DNA from 3 places in the Nesterenkonia xinjiangensis genome. Region 2 is predicted to be linked to each of the others. Evidence: riboswitches for the same ligand, from Rfam matches in the RefSeq annotation. Region 2 holds a riboswitch; each other region holds the start of a gene.
The links. A riboswitch is a leader RNA that binds a small molecule or an ion and turns the genes downstream of it on or off. The one in region 2 is predicted to bind S-adenosylmethionine.

Region 1: linked by a shared signal. The riboswitch ahead of HNR09_RS11595 (nitrite/sulfite reductase) and the one ahead of HNR09_RS08965 (OsmC family protein) in region 2 are both predicted to bind S-adenosylmethionine.
Region 3: linked by a shared signal. The riboswitch ahead of HNR09_RS11355 (O-acetylhomoserine aminocarboxypropyltransferase/cysteine synthase family protein) and the one ahead of HNR09_RS08965 (OsmC family protein) in region 2 are both predicted to bind S-adenosylmethionine.

The regions. Positions count from the first base shown of each region.
Region 1 covers NZ_JACCFY010000001.1:2,566,280-2,572,226, reverse strand. Annotated here, with positions in the region: gene cysD (sulfate adenylyltransferase subunit CysD) at 1-164, opposite strand, end outside; gene HNR09_RS11600 (phosphoadenylyl-sulfate reductase) at 166-900, opposite strand; gene HNR09_RS11595 (nitrite/sulfite reductase) at 897-2,618, opposite strand; SAM riboswitch class I at 2,622-2,708, opposite strand; gene HNR09_RS11590 (ABC transporter substrate-binding protein) at 2,927-3,841, opposite strand; gene HNR09_RS11585 (ABC transporter permease) at 3,909-4,571, opposite strand; gene HNR09_RS11580 (ABC transporter permease) at 4,568-5,221, opposite strand; gene HNR09_RS11575 (ABC transporter ATP-binding protein) at 5,221-5,947, opposite strand, start outside.
Region 2 covers NZ_JACCFY010000001.1:1,960,774-1,966,720, reverse strand. Annotated here, with positions in the region: gene HNR09_RS08980 (Lrp/AsnC family transcriptional regulator) at 1-47, shown strand, start outside; gene HNR09_RS08975 (MFS transporter) at 97-1,365, opposite strand; gene HNR09_RS08970 (ATP-grasp domain-containing protein) at 1,503-2,516, opposite strand; gene HNR09_RS08965 (OsmC family protein) at 2,616-3,176, opposite strand; SAM riboswitch class IV at 3,217-3,336, opposite strand; gene HNR09_RS08960 (excinuclease ABC subunit UvrA) at 3,530-5,947, opposite strand, start outside.
Region 3 covers NZ_JACCFY010000001.1:2,514,514-2,520,460, reverse strand. Annotated here, with positions in the region: gene HNR09_RS11365 (SGNH/GDSL hydrolase family protein) at 72-965, shown strand; gene metX (homoserine O-acetyltransferase MetX) at 991-2,106, opposite strand; gene HNR09_RS11355 (O-acetylhomoserine aminocarboxypropyltransferase/cysteine synthase family protein) at 2,196-3,584, opposite strand; SAM riboswitch class IV at 3,724-3,840, opposite strand; gene HNR09_RS11350 (right-handed parallel beta-helix repeat-containing protein) at 3,944-5,947, opposite strand, start outside.

The sequences.
Region 1 (5,947 bases), 610 kb from region 2:
GAGTCCTTGCCTCCGGAGAAGAGCATGGCGGGGCGGTCGAACTCGGCGACGACCTCGCGGATGATGTGGATGGACTCGGCCTCCAGCCGGGCCAGGGCGGACTGGCCGGTGAGGTCGACGACGTCGGCGGCCCGCTGGGCGGGTGCGGCGGTGGCGGTGCTCATCTCAGGCTCCTGTGGCGGTGGTGGTGTGGATGCCGCATTCGACCTTCCCGCTGCCGGCCCAGCGGCCGGCTCGGGGGTCCTCGCCCGCGGCGACCGGGCGGGTGCAGGGACGGCAGCCGATGGAGGGGTAGCCGTTCTGCAGCAGCAGGTTCACCGGGAGGTCGTGACGGTTCGAGTGGTCGACGAGGTCGTCGAAGGTCCAGGCGGCGACCGGATTGACCTTGATCAGCCCGTGCAGCTCGTCGAAGGTGATCAGCGGGGTGTCCACGCGGGTGGGCGCCTCGTCACGGCGCACTCCGGTGAACCAGAGCCTGTACCCGCTCAGCGCCTCCCCGAGGGGCTCCATCTTCCGCATCCGGCAGCAGGCAGCGGGGTCCCGGCTGAACAGGTCCTTGCCGTGCTCGACGTCCTGCTCCGCCACGGTCAGCCGCGGAGTCACGTCGACGACGTTGACGTCCAGCCGGCGGGCGACCTCGTCACGGGCGGCGATGGTCTCACTGAAGTGGTAGCCGGTCTCGAGGAACAGCACATCCACCCCGGGCAGCTGCTCGGCGACCAGCGCCGGCAGCACCGCGTCGGCCATGGAGCAGGCGACGGCGACGTCGGCGGTCGCGACGTTCCGAGCCACCCAGCCGATGATCTGCTCGGCAGGGGCGTTCCAGCCGAGCTCCTCGGCGCCGGCGGCGGCCAGCGCCCGCAGCTGCTGGCCGGTCTGGGGGTCAGTCGTGGCCGTCATACCGGCTCGACCTCCTTCTGCAGCTCGGACTCGTCCACGCGGTGGCTCCATCGGGCGAAGGTCTCGCCCGTCTGGCGTCCTGCGAGATAGCGGCGCACCAGCAGCTCCACATAGTCGACAAGCTCCTCGGCGGTGACCTTCAGTCCGCGCACGGTGCGCCCCAGGCCAGCCTCGTCACGGTCCACGAAGGTGAGGCCTCCGCCGAGATGGACCTGGAACCCCGGGCTCGTGCCGCCGTCGCCGTCGGGCAGCAGCTGGCCCTTGAGCCCGATGTCTGCGGTCTGGATGCGGGCGCAGGAGTTGGGGCAGCCGTTGATGTGCAGGGTCAGCCGCACCGGCATCTGGTCGGCGACGTCGGCCAGGCGCTCCTCCAGGGCGTCGATGGTCCGAGCCGCGGTGGTCTTGGTCTCCACGATGGCCAGCTTGCAGAACTCGATGCCGGTGCAGGCGATGGTGGAGCGGCGGAAGACGCTCGGCCGGGGGTCCAGCCCCAGGTCAGCCAGCGCGGCGGAGGCGGCCTCGACCTCCTCCTCCGGGATGTCGAGGACCACCAGCTTCTGATGGGGGGTGGTGCGCAGCCGGTGGGAGCCGTGCTTCTCGAGCAGATCGGCCAGCTGGACCAGCAGCGTGCCGGAGACCCGACCCACCGTGGGGGTGATCCCGATGTAGAACTTCCCGTCCTTCTGCCGGTGGACGCCCACGTGGTCTCCCGGGGTGTCCGGGGCGGCGGGCGCCGGGCCGTCGGTGAGACGCCGGCCGAGGTACTCGTCCTCGATGATCCGACGGAACTTCTCAGGACCCCATTCGGCCAGCAGGAACTTCAGCCGGGCCTTGTTCCGCAGCCGACGGAAACCGTAGTCGCGGAAGGTCTGGGTGACGGCGTGCCAGACCTCGGCGGCCTCCTCCTGCCGGACGAAGACCCCCAGCCGCTCGGCCAGCCGGGCATTGGTGGAGAGTCCGCCCCCGACCCACAGGTCGTAGCCGGGGCCGTGGTCGGGGTGCACGACGCCGACCAGCGCGAAGTCGTTGATCTCATGGACGACGTCCTGGGAGGGGTGGCCGGTGATGGCCGACTTGTACTTGCGCGGCAGGTTCGCCAGCTCCGGGTCTCCGATGTAGAGCTGTGCGATCTCCTGGATGACCGGGGTGGGATCGATGATCTCGTCGGCGGCGATGCCGGCCACAGGGGAACCGAGGATCACCCGCGGGGTGTCCCCGCAGGCCTCGGTGGTGCCCAGGCCGACGGATTCGAGACGGCGCCAGATCTCCGGGACGTCCTCCACCCCGACCCAGTGCAGCTGGATGTTCTGCCGGTCGGTGACGTCGGCGGTGTCCCGGGCGAACTCCCGGGAGATCTCCCCGATGACTCGCAGCTGCTCGGTGCTCAGCGCGCCGCCGTCTATGCGCACCCGGAGCATGAAGTACTTGTCATCCACTTCTTCGGGCGGCAGCGAGTTGTGCGCGCCTGCCGGCACTCCCGGGCGACGCTGGGTGTAGAGACCCCACCAGCGGAAGCGGCCGCGCAGGTCGTCCTGGTCGATGGAGTCGAAGCCCTGCTTCGAGTAGATCGTCTCGATGCGCTCGCGGACGTTCAATCCGTTGTCGGCCTGTTTGAACTCTTCGTTGTGGTTCAGCGGCTCGGTGCCATCGATCTTCCACTGTCCGTTCGGGCGCTTCTGCGGCCGGCGAGTGGACACGGCAGACACATCGGTGCTCATGCTCCTCCATCGGTTCTGGCGTGAGCACCCGGCTCTCCCGGGTTGCTGCGGCGTCGTGGAGCCAGATCTCTCGGCCGCTCTGGATGGTCGGTGGTGAGCACCACGCTACTGCACGTCAGGGCACAGGAGAAGATAAGACGTCATATGCCGTCATCTATGTTCATGTGTTCATTCAGGATTGCGCGGTGGTCGCGACGGAGCCGCGGACGCGCTGCCGATCCCGTCGAGTGGGGGATTCGCTACCGCTTTCAGGCGACATCGGCGCCATAGCGGCACTGGATCCCCCACTCGATGAGAGGCGGAGGTGCTCAGGCGTCGTCGAGCCCCTGCTCCTCGAGCCACTGGGTGGCGACGTCCGCGGCCGCGGCCTGGTCATCGACGCTGACGGCGTTGAGTCCGTTGAGCTCCTCCTGGGTCAGCTCCGCGTTGACCTCCTCGATCAGCGCCGCCGCCTCCTCATCCACGGCCTCCGAGACCAGGGGGACGATGTTCTGGGGAAGCACCAGATCCTCCGGGTCCTCCAGCATGACCAGGTCATTGGCCTCGATGGCGGGATCGGCGCTGTAGATGTCGGCCACCTGCACGTCCCCGTCCAGCAGCGCCTGCACGGTCAACGGCCCGCCGGAGTCCTCCACCGGCACCAGGGTGACCTCCACCCCGTAGACCTCCTGGAGGCCGTCCGGCCCGTAGGGACGGGTCTCGAACTCGGAGTTCGCCGCGATCCGCAGCTCCTCCTCGACCCCGGCCAGATCCCCCACGCTGCTGAGCCCGTTCTCCTGGGCGAAATCCTCGGTGACCACGAAGCTGTCCTGATCGGTGGCCTCGGCAGGCGCCAGCGCGGTGATCCCCTCCGGCAGGCCCTCCTCGAGACCGCTCAGGATGCTCTCCAGGTCCGCGGCCTCCGACTCCGGATCCACATACTGCAGCAGGTTCCCGGCGTACTCGGGGAAGACGTCGATGTCCCCGGCCTCCAGCTCCGGCATGTAGACCTCCCGCTGGCCGATGTCGAACTGCCGGTCCACCTCGTGGCCGGCCGCCTCCAGGCGCTGGGCGTACAGCTCCGCGATGATCGTGTTCGAGTAGTACTGCTGGGAGCCGACGACGATCGGGCCCCCTTCTCCCCCGCCGTCGTCGCCACCCCCGCCCTCCGCCAGCGGATCATCCGCTGCACAGGCGGTCAGACCGAGAGCGGCCACGCCGCCCAGGGAGAGGGCGAGACGCATACGAACGGCCCGGGGGCCGGAAGATTCACTGATGGGGCAGGGCACGGGGACCATCCTCTCCTGAGGCTCAGACGATCCCGGGGATCCTCCTGAGCGTCCGCTGGGCGATGACGAACATGGCGTCGACCAGGACCGCCACGGCGATGACCATGAGCGACGCTCCCAGCATCATGGCATAGTCATGGTTGCGCAGGCCCAGGAACAGCGGCCGCCCCAAGCCCCCGGCACCCACGTAGGCGGCCAGCGTGGCTGTGGCGATGACCTGGAGCGTCGCCAGGCGAATGCCGCCGAGGATCATCCTCAGCCCCAGCGGCACCTCGACCGTGGTCAGCACCTGCCAGGGACTCAGCCCCTGTGCGCGGGCCGCGTCGACCACCCGCCGATCCACTGCTTCCACGCCGGAGTATGCCCCTGCGATGATCGAGGGCACCGCGAGCACCACGAAGGCGATCATCGGGGCTGTGAGTCCGATGCCCACCGCCAGTGCGGCCAGCGTGATCAGCCCCAGAGTGGGCAGCGCGCGTGCGGCTCCGGTGGAGAGCACCGCCACGGCACGCCCCCGGCCCGTATGGCCGATGATCAGGCCCGCCGGCAGAGCCACCAGCACCGAGAGTCCGACCGCGATCAGGGTGTACCAGAGGTGTTCGGCCGTGCGCGCCCCGAGCCCGCCGGGACCGGTCCAGGCTTCGGCGCTGAGCACCCAGTGGAGCGCTTCGACGAGCTGGTTCATGCCGCACCTGCCCGGATCCGGGGGCGCTGCCAGGGCATGATCCACCGACCCAGCGCCACCAGCAGCAGGTCCACGACGACGGCGAGCAGCACCGTCATCACGATGCCCGCCACGATCGAGGGCACGATGCCGCGCTGAAACCCGTCGGTGAACAACGATCCGAGGCTGGTCACCCCCAGCACCGCGGACACGCTGACCATGCTGATGGTGCTCACCGACACCACCCGGAGCCCGGCGAGCAGCGCCGGCCCGGCCAGCGGAAGCTCCACGGTGAGGAACCCGCCCCACCGGGAGTGGCCCACCGCCGTGGCGGCCAGCCGGACGTCCTCGGAGACGGCGGCGAAGGCGTCCGCGGAGGAACGGGCCATCAGGGCCAGGCCGAAGAGGGTGAGGGCGACGATGACGTTCAGGCTGTCACGGACGCCGGTACCGATCAGGATCGGCAGGACGATGAACAGTGGCAGGGACGGGATCGCGTAGAGCAGCCCCACCGAGCCGAGAAGCGGCTCACGGAGCCGCCCGAGCCGATCGGCGAGTCGCCCCACCGGCAGGGAGATCAGGAACGCGGCCGCCACGGCAGGAAGACTGAGCAGGAGGTGGTCCGCGGTCAGGCCGAGGATGCGTGGCAGGTTCGCCAGGATCCACTCCATCAGTGCTCTCCGGGCAGATGACCCAGGCTCTCGGCGCCAGCGGCTCCGTCGATCAGTCCCACCGGCCGCCCGACTCCGTCGGTGACGGTCCACCCGCCGTCGGCGCGGGGTGAGGCATGGAGGCGACGCCGGCCTTCCTCCAGACCCAGGAAGCGCGAGACGAAGGCGTCGGCCGGGTCCTCCACGAGCTCGCGGGGAGAACCGACCTGCGCCACTTCTCCCCCGGCGCGCAGCACCACGATCTGGTCGCCCAGGGTGAGCGCCTCGTCGATGTCATGGGTGACGAAGATGGTCGTCTTGCGCAGGTCCTCCTGCAGCCGCTTCAGCTGCACCTGAAGCTCCACACGCACCAGAGGATCCACCGCGCCGAAGGGCTCGTCCATCAGCAGGATGTTCGGGTCATCGGCCAGCGCACGCGCCACACCGACCCTCTGCTGCTGCCCCCCGGAGAGCTGGCCCGGGAAACGCTGCGCCAGCTCGGCAGACAGATCCACCAGCTCCATGAGGTCCCTGGCGCGCCCATGCGCCTCCGCGCGGGAGACCCCGTTGAGCCGGGGCACGGTGGCGATGTTGTCCAGCACCCGACGGTGCGGCATCAGCCCGGAATGCTGCATGACGTATCCGATGCTGCGCCGCAGCTGCACCGGTGGGCGGGCGGCGATGTCCTGGCCGTCGATGCGCACCGCCCCGGAGGTCGGCTCCACCATCCGATTGACCATGCGCAGC
Region 2 (5,947 bases):
CCCGCTTCCCGATGAAGATCCTGAAATCCCTGCGCACCGGAGGCTGACCCCGGCCCCGGCCTGAGCAGCGGGTGATGGTCTCGGCGCGTGAGAGTCTCAGCGGGTGATGGTCTCGGAGGCGGCCATCCGCCAGTTGACCGTCCCTGCCCCCAGCACCACCGCGGCTGCGAGCATCGGCGCCACGAGCGCGACCCCGGTTCCCAGGTGCTCGCCGACCTGACCGACCAGCGCCGAGGACGCCGACTGACCGACCACGATGCCGGTGGTCGCCACGGTCATCGCCGTGGCGGCTCGTCCGCGGGGGCTGCGCGCCGAGACCAGGCTGAACACCGTCACCAGAGTGGGGCCCAGGCCGATGCCGATCAGCCCCAGCACCGCGAGCATGCCGCCGAGACCGGTGACGAAGGGCAGCATGAGGGTGCCGGCCAGCATCAGCCCGGCGAAGACCAGCCAGCGCGCCCGCAGCGAGAACCGCTCCGGGAAGAGCCCCGACCCCAGCGCGAACGCGGCCGAACCGATGCCCATGACCCCGTAGACCAGTCCGGCGCTCTCGCCCTGGCCGGCGTCGGACATGAAGGAGGTCAACGAGGTCAGCACCGCACCGAAGAACAGTCCGATGCCCAGCGCCCCGACGAGCACGGTCAGCAGCGAGCCGCGGAACAGGTCACGCACCGGGGCGGCGAGCGCGCGCTCGCCCTGGACCGGACGCACCGCCTGCACGCTGCGATGCAGGGCGAAGGAGGTCACGAAGACCAGAGTCAGCAGCGCCGCTCCCACCACAGGAGCGGCGGGGTTGATCATCGCGGCGAGGATGCCCACGATCATCGGACCGAAGACGAAGGTCACCTCGTCCGCCGCCGACTCATAGGCCATGGTGCGGCTCAGGGTCCGGTTCTGCCGGGCGATCGGAAGTCGCCGCAGAATGATCCCGACCAGTCTGGTACGAGACATCGGCGGGATCTGCGGGGTGGTCGCGCCGATGAGCAGCGCGGAGATCAGCACGGCATAGTCCGGCAGCGGGGAATAGGCGACCCAGGCCATCACCAGCAGCGTGACCGTGCTGGCCAGCCCGGCGCAGAGGATCACGACCCGCTGCCCCCACCGGTCCGCGGCAGCGCCGACGAGCGGGGCGCACAGCACCGCACCCAGCCCCACCATGGCGGAGGTCAGCCCGCCCAGCCCCAGCGAGCCACGGGCGGAGACCACCAGTGTCAGCACCCCGACGACGATCATCGCGTAGGGGAAGCGCGCGATGAGCGCCACGGGGAAGTACGACGGGCCGGCCGCACGGAACAGGCTGGGGCCGTCATCGTGGAGCCCTGGGCGGGGCCCGTCCTGGCGGTCGGATTCGAGAGTTGTCATCATCACGCACCTCCTGCAGCGCACTCACTGATGCAGTGCCGCCTTGGCGCGCTGCTCGACGAGCGCCACCAGGTAGATACACAACTTGACGGAAATTGCCGGACCGGACGGTGTGAGGCCGTCCAGGCCAGCAGGACAGTCTACACGGTACGACGGCGGGCCGGAGAGTCGGGGTACATGCCCGAGAGAAGCGCGCCCGCGGCGTCGCGTGGCTTCCCGATCCAGGGAAAATGGTGGCCGGAGAGCATCGGACTGGAGTTGACCTCAAGCACGCGAGGGGCGTCCCCTTCGCCGTCGCGGGGCAGCAGCATGTCGAGCCCCACCAGTCGGAGGCCCGGGATCGCCCGCACGACCTTCTCCGCCATGTCGACCTCCTCTGCAGTCAGGTCATCAGTGGCGTCCATGGCGTCACCCCCACTGTGGATGTTCGAGTTGCGGCGGATCCAGACTCGCTGGCCCTCCGCAGGGACCATGCTCTCCGTGAACCCCTGCTCAGCCATCACCGACCGGCTGATGTCATCCAGCGGAACGTCCCAATGCACCGGGTTCTCCAACACCGCACGGGCGATGTTCTTGTGCGCCACGAGGTCGGCCACCGTGTGTTCCCCGTCACCGTCGACATGAGCCGGGATGCGTCGCGTGGCGGCCACCACCTTGCCATGCACCAGGAGCACACGGTGCTCCACGCCGGGCACGAACTCCTCCACCAGTACGCCCTCCGCAGCTGCGCCGACGGCGCTGAACGCCTCGCGGAAGGCGGCGCGGTCACGAAGGTCCAGGTGGACCTGCTCGCCTTCGCCTCCGTCGCTGGGCTTGATGACCACCGGCAGGCGGGGCTCGGCCCATTGCCAGGCCAGCTCAACATCCCTGGCTGAGAACACGGCGTTGTGCGGCGCCGGGACATCGTAGGTGCGGAGCAGACGGCTCGCGACGTCCTTGTGCAACGTGCAGCGGCGGGCCAGCGAGTTGTTGATGTTGGACCGGGCGGCGTCGAACCAGATGCGCCGGCCCTTCCACCGCATGGTCAGTCTGCTCTTCTCATCCGGCGCGATCTCAATGTCCCGGGCGAGAGCCTCCTGGGCGATGAGTGCATTGGTCAGACCGTGGGCGATGCCCAGAGACTTCAGGTGCTTACGAGTGGATGTGAGGTCCATGTGCTTCTTCCGGTCCGGCGTTCACAGGGCAGCCCCACGGGTGGAGTGACGCGGGCTCTTTGCCGACTCTACTGTCCCTGGTCCGCAGGGATGTGTTGCTCAGGAGGCGGAGGAGGAGACCTGCACCTGGACCGGCACCGGGTTGCGGAAGATGTCCATCACCGGGCAGTGCTCGTCCACAGTCCGCTGCAGCTCCACATAGCGTTCTGAGCTCTCCGGGCCGGTGAGCGAGACCTTCAGCCGGACCTCGGAGAACCCAGGCCGGACCTCGTCGGCTCCTCCGAGGAGACCTCGGACGTCGAGGTCACCCTCGGCCTCGATGCTGATGTCCTCCAGCTCGATCCCCAACTGCTGGGCGTAGAGCCGGTAGATCACGACCTGGCAGGAGATGAGCCCGGCCAGGGCGGCCTCCACCGGGCTGGTGCCGGCATCGTCGCCGGCGAGCGCGGCCGGCTCGTCGAGGACGAACTCATGCCGCCCGGAGGTGATCCGGGTGGCGACCGATCCGATGCCCTCCCCACGGGCGCGGAACACCAGCCCCGCGTGTGCCGGGTCCTGGTCGATGCGGCTGCTCCAGTCGCGTCCGGCCTTCTCCAGGCGCTGGGCGCGATCCTGGGCCTCCTGCTGCGTGTCGGTGTCGATGCTGGCGTACTGAGTCATGCGCTGGCCTCTCGATCTGCCTCGCGCCGCATCCGCCGCGGCGCTCTCCTGACGCCGGCCGGGGACCCGGCGGCGTCGAATCGTCCCCTGGGGGCACCCCGGTGCAGAGTGAGGGTTGCCGCCCCGCCGGCCAGGTCCGTGATGGCGGGTGCTCGTGATTCCTTCTCGAGCATCTCTGCCGCCGCGCCCCGGTGCAACGGTGATGTCACAGGGCGTCATCGGCCGCGGCTTCCGATGCATCGATTGGGCGATGTGATCGCTTTTGGACGCCGATTCGGGCCTCAGAAGCGTGCAAATCGCCCAATCGATGAAGTGGACGGGCTGGGGCACCTGGCGGCGGGCGGCGGAAGTCGTCAGGTCCCCACGTAGGCGGCCAGGTGCTGCCCGGTCAGCGTGGCCCCGGCCCCGCGAGCCGACTCCACCAGCTCCGCGGGCGTCCCCTCGAAGACCACCCGGCCGCCGTCGTGACCGGCCCCGGGGCCCAGATCGATGATCCAGTCCGCGTGGGCCATCACCGCCTGATGATGCTCGATCACGATCACCGTGCGGCCGGCGTCCACCAGCCGGTCCAGCAGCCGCAGCAGCTGCTCCACGTCGGCCAGGTGCAGGCCGGTGGTGGGCTCGTCCAGGATGAAGGTGCCGCCGTCGTCGCCAATGTGGACCGCGAGCTTGAGTCGCTGCCGCTCTCCTCCGGAGAGTGAGTTCAGCGGCTGCCCCACGGTCAGGTACCCCAGCCCGACGTCGGAGAGTCGCTGCAGGATCTTCCCCGCCGCGGGGATCCGGGACTCTCCCGCAGAGAAGAACTCCAGGGCCTCGTCCACGGAGAGGTGCAGCACTTCGCTGATGTTCTTCCCGCCCAGAGTGAAGTCCAGCACCGCGGCCTGGAACCGGCGGCCCTCGCACTCCTCGCAGGGCGTCTCCACCGTCTCCATCACGCCCAGCTCAGTGAAGACCACCCCGGCACCCTTGCAGGTGGGGCAGGCACCCTCGGAGTTCGCGCTGAACAGCGCGGGCTTGACCCCGTTGGCCTTCGCGAAGGCCTTCCGGATGGGGTCCAGCAGCCCTGTGTAGGTGGCCGGGTTGGAGCGTCGCGACCCCTTGATCCCGGCCTGGTCCACCACCACGACGCCGTCCAGCCCGGCGACGTTGCCGTGGATCAGCGAGGTCTTCCCCGACCCGGCCACCCCGGTGACCACGGTGAGCACGCCGGTGGGGATGTCGACATCGACCCCGGTGAGGTTGTTCTGCGTCGCCCCGCGGACCTCGATGACGCCGTCACGCGTCCGCCCGGCCTCCTTGAGGCGGGCGCGGTCGTCGAAGTGGTTCCCGGTCAGGGTCCCGGCGGTGCGCAGCCCGGCGAGATCGCCGGCGTAGACCACCTCCCCGCCCCCGGAACCGGCCAGCGGGCCGAGGTCGATGATGTGGTCCGCCACCGCGATCGTCTCGGGCTTGTGCTCCACCACCAGGACCGTGTTTCCCTTGTCCCGCAGGCGCAGCAGCAGGTCGTTCATTCGAGCGATGTCGTGCGGGTGCAGCCCGATGGTGGGCTCGTCGAAGACGTAGGTGACATCGGTCAGCGCCGATCCCAAGTGTCGGATCATCTTGGTGCGTTGGGCCTCACCCCCGGAGAGCGTGCCGGCGGGCCGATCCAGGCTCAGATAGCCCAGCCCGATCTCCACGAAGGAGTCCAGGGTCTCCCCCAGGGTGGTCAGCAGCGGACCGACGGAGGGCTCCTCGAGCCCGCGGACCCAGGCGGCGAGGTCGGAGATCTGCATGGCGCAGGCCTCGGCGATGCTGATCCCGGCGATCTTCGAGGAGCGGGCCGCAGCAGTGAGCCGGGTGCCCTCGCACTCGGGGCAGGGGGTGAAGGTGACCACCCGGTCCACGAAGCGGCGGATGTGGGGCTGCATCGCCTCACGGTCCTTGGACAGCATCGACTTCCGGATCTTGGGGATCAGCCCCTCATAGGTGAGGTTGATCCCCTCGACCTTGATCTTGATCGGCTCCTGGTGGAGCAGGATCTCCTGCTCCTCCGCAGTGTATTCACGGATCGGCTTGTCGAGATCGAGCCCGCTGCCGCGGAAGAGCCGTCCCTGCCAGCCGTCCATGCTGAACCCCGGGACCGTGAGCGCACCCTCGGAGAGTGACTTCGTGTCGTCATAGAGAGCGGTGAGGTCGAAGTCGCTGACCGTGCCCCTCCCCTCGCACGTCGGACACATCCCGCCGGTGATGGTGAAGTCCCGGCGCTCCTTGACCTTCTTGCCGTCCTTCTCGAAAGTCACCGCCCCGGCGCCGCTGATCGAGGCCACGTTGAAGGAGAAGGCCTGTGGCGAGCCGATGTGCGGCTCCCCGAGTCGGCTGAACAGGATCCGCAGCATCGTGTTCGCGTCGGTGGCGGTGCCGACGGTGGACCGCGGATTCGCCCCCATGCGCTCCTGGTCCACGATGATCGCCGTGGTCAGCCCGGCGAGGTGGTCGACGTCCGGGCGCCCCTGGCTGGGCATGAAGCCCTGCAGGAACGCACTGTAGGTCTCGTTGATCATCCTGCGGGACTCGGCGGCGATCGTGCCGAAGACCAGCGAACTCTTCCCGGAGCCGGAGACCCCGGTGAAGACGGTCAGCCGTCGTTTGGGGATCTCCACGCTGATGTCCCGCAGGTTGTTCTCCCGGGCGCCGGTGACGCGGATGAGGTCATGGGCGTCGGCGGGCGGGAGGCCGACGTCGTCGTCGATGCCGGCTGGGCGGGCGGCATCGCCGGCGCGGGAGGGCTG
Region 3 (5,947 bases), 550 kb from region 2:
GACTGTGCCGCGGGACCAGCTGTGGGCGTCCGTCTCACGGATGATGGAAGTGACCGACGAGTTCAGCGACAATGAGGCACGTGGACCCATCAGACGAGCAGCTCGAGCCCCCTGAGGCGCACGGCGAGATGCCGGGCAGCCCCACTCACCCCTGGACCCGTTACGTCGCCCTGGGCGATTCCTTCACCGAGGGCATCGGTGACCCCGACGAATCCCGCCCCGGCTACCACCGCGGCTGGGCCGATCGAGTGGCCGAGGAGCTGGCCGCCGGTGCGGTCGCCTCAGCAGGCGGCACGCACTTCGCCTACGCCAACTTGGCGGTGCGTGGAAAGCTGATCGCACAGATCCGCGACTCTCAGATCGCCCCGGCCCTGGAGCTGAAGCCCGACCTCATCACACTCTGTGCCGGCGGCAACGACGTCATCCGGCCAGGGGGCGACCCGGACGAGACCGCCCGGACCCTGGACACCATGGTCCAGATCCTCTCCACCACCGGCGCCACCGTGGTGCTGTTCAACGGCCCCGACGTGCGCGAGACCCCGGTGGTGGGCTCCATCCGTGGCAAGGTCGCCATCTACAACGAGAACGTGCGCACCGTCGCCGCCCGGCATGATGCCCTGGTGGCCGACATGTGGGCGCTGCGCGAGCTGGCGCATCCGGCCATGTGGGACGAAGACCGGCTGCACTTCTCCCCGCTGGGGCATCACACGATCGCCACGATGGTGCTGGACACCCTCAACGTCGCCCATGACCTGGAGCCGCTGGCTCCGCGCCCGGTGCCCGAGCGCAGCTGGCGGGAGGCCCGGGGCGACGACGTCGTCTGGGCCCGTCACCACCTGTTCCCGTGGGTCGTGCGGCGGCTGCGCGGTCGCTCCTCCGGCGACGGGGTGACCGCCAAGCGCCCCACCTTCGAGCCGCTGTTCGGCGGGTCGATGCCGCCGGGGACCTCGGGCGCCGAGAAGTGACACGCCTCGGTTCAGGCGCGAAGGATCATAGACCCAGCGTCTCCCGCATCTCTGCGGCCAGCTGCTCCGGGCTGGTGAGGAATCCGTCGTGACCGATCGGTGAGGCGATCATGTGCACCTCGGGCTCTCCGGGCAGCAGCTGCGCCAGCTCACGGGACTGCTCAGGCAGGTACAGCCGGTCCGACTCCACGGCGGCGATGAACGGCGTGGCGGTGACCTGGGAGAGCGCCGCGGCGACGCCGCCGCGACCGCGGCCGACGTCGTGGCTCATCAGCGCCTCGGTGAGGACGATGTAGGCGTTGGGATCGAAGCGGCCCACGAGCTTGCGGGCCTGGTGGTCCAGGTAGGACTCCACCTGATAGCGGCCTCGCCGACGGGCGGCCCAGGCGAAGGGATCCTCCTGGCCCTGCGGCTCCCTCTGAAACCGGACCCCGAGCTCATACTCGGTGCGGTAGGTGATGTGGGCGATGCGCCGCGCCAGCCCGAGCCCTTCCTCAGGAGCCGGACCGCCGTAGTAGTCTCCGCCGGCGAAGTGCGGGTCGTTCTCGATGGCCTTGATCTGCGCTTGGCCGAAGGCTATCTGCTCGGCGGTGGACGCGGCGCCGCAGGCGTAGACCGCCACACCTCGCACCCGGTCCGGGAAGGTGGCCGCCCACTCCAGAGCGCGTGCCCCGCCCATGGATCCACCGATGACCGTGCGGAACTGTGCGATCCCGAGGTGATCGGCCAGCCGGGCCTCCAGCTCGACGGAGTCCCGGATGGTGGTGAAGGGGAAGCGCGAGCCCCAGGGGCGGCCCTCCAGATCCGGCGAGGCCGGCCCGGTGGACCCGTAGCATCCGCCGACCATCGCCGGGGCGACCACGAACCACTGTGTGGTGTCGATGGGTCGCCCCGGCCCCAGCAGACCCTCCCACCAGCCCGGCGCCGGGTCGGCGTCGGTGGCGGCGACGTGGGTGTCACCGGTGAGGGCGTGCGCGACCAGGATCGCGTTGTCCCGTGCCTCGTTGAGCGTCCCCCAGGTCTCGTAGGCCAGCTGCACCTGCGGCAGGGTGCCTCCGGTCTCGAAGGTGTGCTCGCCGACGTCGACGATGGCGAGCGCACCGGCGGGACGCGGTGTCGCGGTGAGCACCTGGGCGGTCATGGGGCGGGAACTCCTGTGTCGGTCCGGGTCGGCTGGGCGATGACGGTCAGGCGGGTGTGGATGAGACGCAGTGGTCTCTCAGGTTAGCCTCAGCCCACCGGAGCAGGCTCGGAGGCCGGCGTTTTCTCACTCTGCGGACCGTCGGCACCGGCCGGGACGGCCTTGGCCAGGGCCTGCTCGAGGTCGGCGAGGATGTCCTCGATGTGCTCCAGCCCCACCGAGAGACGCACCAGACCAGGCACGACGCCGGCCGCACGCTGCTCGTCCTCGGTCAGCTGGCGGTGGGTCGTCGAGGCAGGGTGGATCACCAGGGAACGGACATCCCCGACGTTGGCCACCAGAGAATGCAGCTCCAGGGCGTCGGCCACGGCCTGGCCGGCCGGGGCGCCCCCGTCGACTTCGAAGGCCAGCACGGAGCCCACTCCCTTGGGCAGGTACCGCTGCGCCTGTTCGAACCAAGGGCTCGAGGCCAGGCCCGGGTAGCTGACCCGCTTGACCGCCGGGTGCGCCTCCAGGTACTCAGCCACCCGCTGAGCGTTCTGCACGTGACGCTCCACGCGCAGGCTCAGGGTCTCCAGGCCCAGGTTGATCTCGAAGGCGTTGTGCGGCGAGAGGGAGGGGCCGAGGTCACGGAGCAGCTGCACCCGTGCCTTGAGGATGTAGGACAGGTTGACCCCAAAGACGCCGTCGGCACCGAGGTCCCGGCCGTAGACGAGGCCGTGGTAGCTCTCGTCCGGGGTGTTGAAGCCGGGGAACCTGTCCGGGTACCGGGTGTAGTCGAAGCCGCCGGAGTCGACGATCACCCCGGCGATCGCGGTGCCGTGCCCGCCGAGGAACTTGGTGGCCGAGTGGATGACGACGTCGGCTCCGTGCTCGATCGGGCGGATGAGATAGGGGCTGGTCAGCGTGTTGTCCACGACCAGCGGGGCACCATGCTCGTGGGCCACCGCCGCGACGGCCTCGAGGTCGAGGACGTCTCCGCGCGGGTTCGCCACGACCTCACCGAAGAAGGCCCCGGTGTTCTCCCGGATCGCGGCCCTCCAGGACTCGGTGTCATCCGGGTCCTCCACGAAGGTGACCTCCACCCCGAGCTTGGGCAGGGTGTGCTTGAACAGGTTCTGGGTGCCGCCGTACAGGGAGGGCGAGGCGACGATGTGCCCGCCTGTCTCGACGATGTTCAGCAGCGCCAGGGTGGCGGCCGCCTGGCCGGAGGAGACCAGCAGCGCACCGACACCACCCTCGAGTGCGGCGATCTTGTTCTCCACCGCCTCGAGGGTGGGGTTGGTCAGCCGCGAGTAGATCGGCCCGAGCTCCTCGAGGCCGAACCGCTTGGCCGCGGCCTCGGTGCTCGGGAAGACGAAGGAGGTGGTCTGCTGGATCGGCAGCGCCCGGGCGCCGGTCACCGGGTCCGGGAATGCACCGGCGTGGATCTGCTGAGTCTCGAATCGAGGGGCCTTGGGGGTCTCTGTGGTCGTCATGGGACGTGTCTCCGTTCAATGCGGTCGCGTGGCCAGGACCGGCATCGGAGAGACTCCGGGCACGAAGACCCGAGAGACTGCACCGCGTGGCGGCCCTGTCGCGAAGGACATGGTGGTGGGCCGCACTGTGATGTGTGATGGCCCGCGCTTGCCCCACCGCATGGGCGGCAGGGCCTGGTCGTCACCCGGGGCACCCCACCGCGAACTGGAGGGTTGCCGGCCAGCAAACCGGGGTTTGACGCTGGCACTCTTGACCTGCCCCATAGTGTGCCCTGATCCCCACGATCCGGCAAGTCTGTGTCCTCGCATGTCACCGTCGGCGCGGATCACCCCGCACCCCGGCACGCCCCAGCACTCTGTCAGCCCCGCCCTCCCGGATGCGGCGCGGGCTCCACCGCGCCGATGGGGCCGCCGTCGTCGCCGCCGTCGACCAGGATGGAACGGAAGGTCGGCTTCGCGAAGTCACCCCAGATCAGCGAACCGTCCTCGTCCCGCTCATACTCCCCGGGCGGGACGATGGAGACCAGATCCCGCGGCAGGACCAGCCGTTTGCCGCCCTCGGCCTGTGAACGGCTTCCGTCGAAGAGGACGTTGCTGGAATCGACGTCTCCGGCGATCTGATCCGCCCGGCCGTCGCCCCCGGAGTGCACTGAGAGGTTGCTGCGGAAGATCCCCTGGTCCTCCGGCTCGAAGTACGGGTTGGTGCGGAAGATGTAGTTGTACCGCACGTTGTCCACCGCGGTGTTGTTGGTCAGCGTCAGCCGGCCAGGGTTGAAGTTGTCGGAGAAGCCGTCGAGGTTGTTCGCGTACGCCAGGTTTCCGGTGAGCACATGGTCCACGGGAAGCCCCTCTCCGCCCACCTTGAATCCGGTGCCGATGCCGGAGCCGGCGTTGTACCCGTCGGAGAGCTGCCCGTTGTGGTGGGCGATGTTGCCCTCCATCGTGATGGGGAAGTTGGGGCCCTCGTTCGTGCGGTTGTAGAGGTCCCAGCCGTCGTCGATGTTGTGGTGGGCCACGTTGCCGCGGAACACATTGCCCGGGCCGACCCCGAGCTTGGCCGCGAAGCCGTCCGCGTTGATGTCAGCCGGGTCCCGGTTGTCATGGGCCTCGGAGTCCACGATGAGGTTCTCGGCGGGCCAGTCCTCCGGGGCTCCGCCGCCGGAGAGCTGGAAGCCGGAGTTGCCGTTGTGGCTGAAGATCATCGAGTCGACGACGTTGTGCGATCCCGAGGAGCGCAGCCCGTTGCCGGCCGAGCGGGTGAGCTCCAGGTCGGAGACGACCCAGTGGTCGGCGTCGAGCCGGATGATCTGCTGCAGCGCGGACCGGCCGTCCACGATGACCTGTGCGCCCTCGGCGGCGGTGAGGGTCTTGGGCTCCTCCACGGTGCCGGAGTAGGCCGGGCTGAGCGAGATGGTGCTCTCGGGCTGGTATTCGCCCTCCAGCAGCTCCACCGTCTGACCGGGCAGCACGTGCTGGACCGCCGTGTGCACGTCCAGAGGGCTCTGCTCCGTCCCCTCCCCGTCCGGCGTGCCGTCGGGCGAGACCATCAGCGGGGCGTCGTGGAACTCCCGGACGGTGACCTCGACGCTGCGGGTGATCGGAGTCAGGTCGGGGCCCTCCGCAGGGTGATAGGTCGAGCTGACCGTGCTGGTGCCCTCCGGGAGGTCAAGCTGCGCGGTGAGCTCATCCTCGGCGGTGATGGGTTCCCCGGAGATCACCGTCTCCCCGTCGACGGCGACGTCCACGGTGCCCGGATGGCCGGCCGAGGCGGCGAAGGGGTAGCTGGTGGAGCCGGAGTGCTCAGGAGCACGCAGGTCGAAGGAGACCGGGGTGACCGGCTCAGGCTGCTCCGGACGGGGCTGGGTGTCGGCGTCGCTGAGGGTCAGTGAGGCCCCGGAGAAGGTCACCGCCACATTCCGTGAGGCGAAGAACCCCACGGTCATCAGGTCGGGCTCGATGTCCTGGACCCAGTCCGCCCCGTCGAGCTCGTGGGTGTGGGTCTCCGGCTCGTCCAGATGCGTGGAGGTCGTGGACATCACGAACGAGTCGTCGGTGCGCTCCAGCCGCATGGTCACCGGCTCGTCGATCGTCAGGCCGTGCCCGCCGAGGTTCGTGGCGCGACGTTCGGATCCGACAGTCCCCCACGGCTCGGTCACCCCGGTGCGGGTCATGCCGACCGGTCCCTGGCGCAGCACTGTGGAGGAGGCGTAGTTCGAGGCGGCCGGAACCTCTTCGAAACCCTCCAGCATGGGGTCCTGACGAGGGCCGCCGTTGAGGTCGCGGACCATCAGGCCTGCACCCTCCTGCCCGTTGGGGCTCGCGCCGGTCTCGGGGCCGAGCTGATGGACCGTGACCTCGGCCTC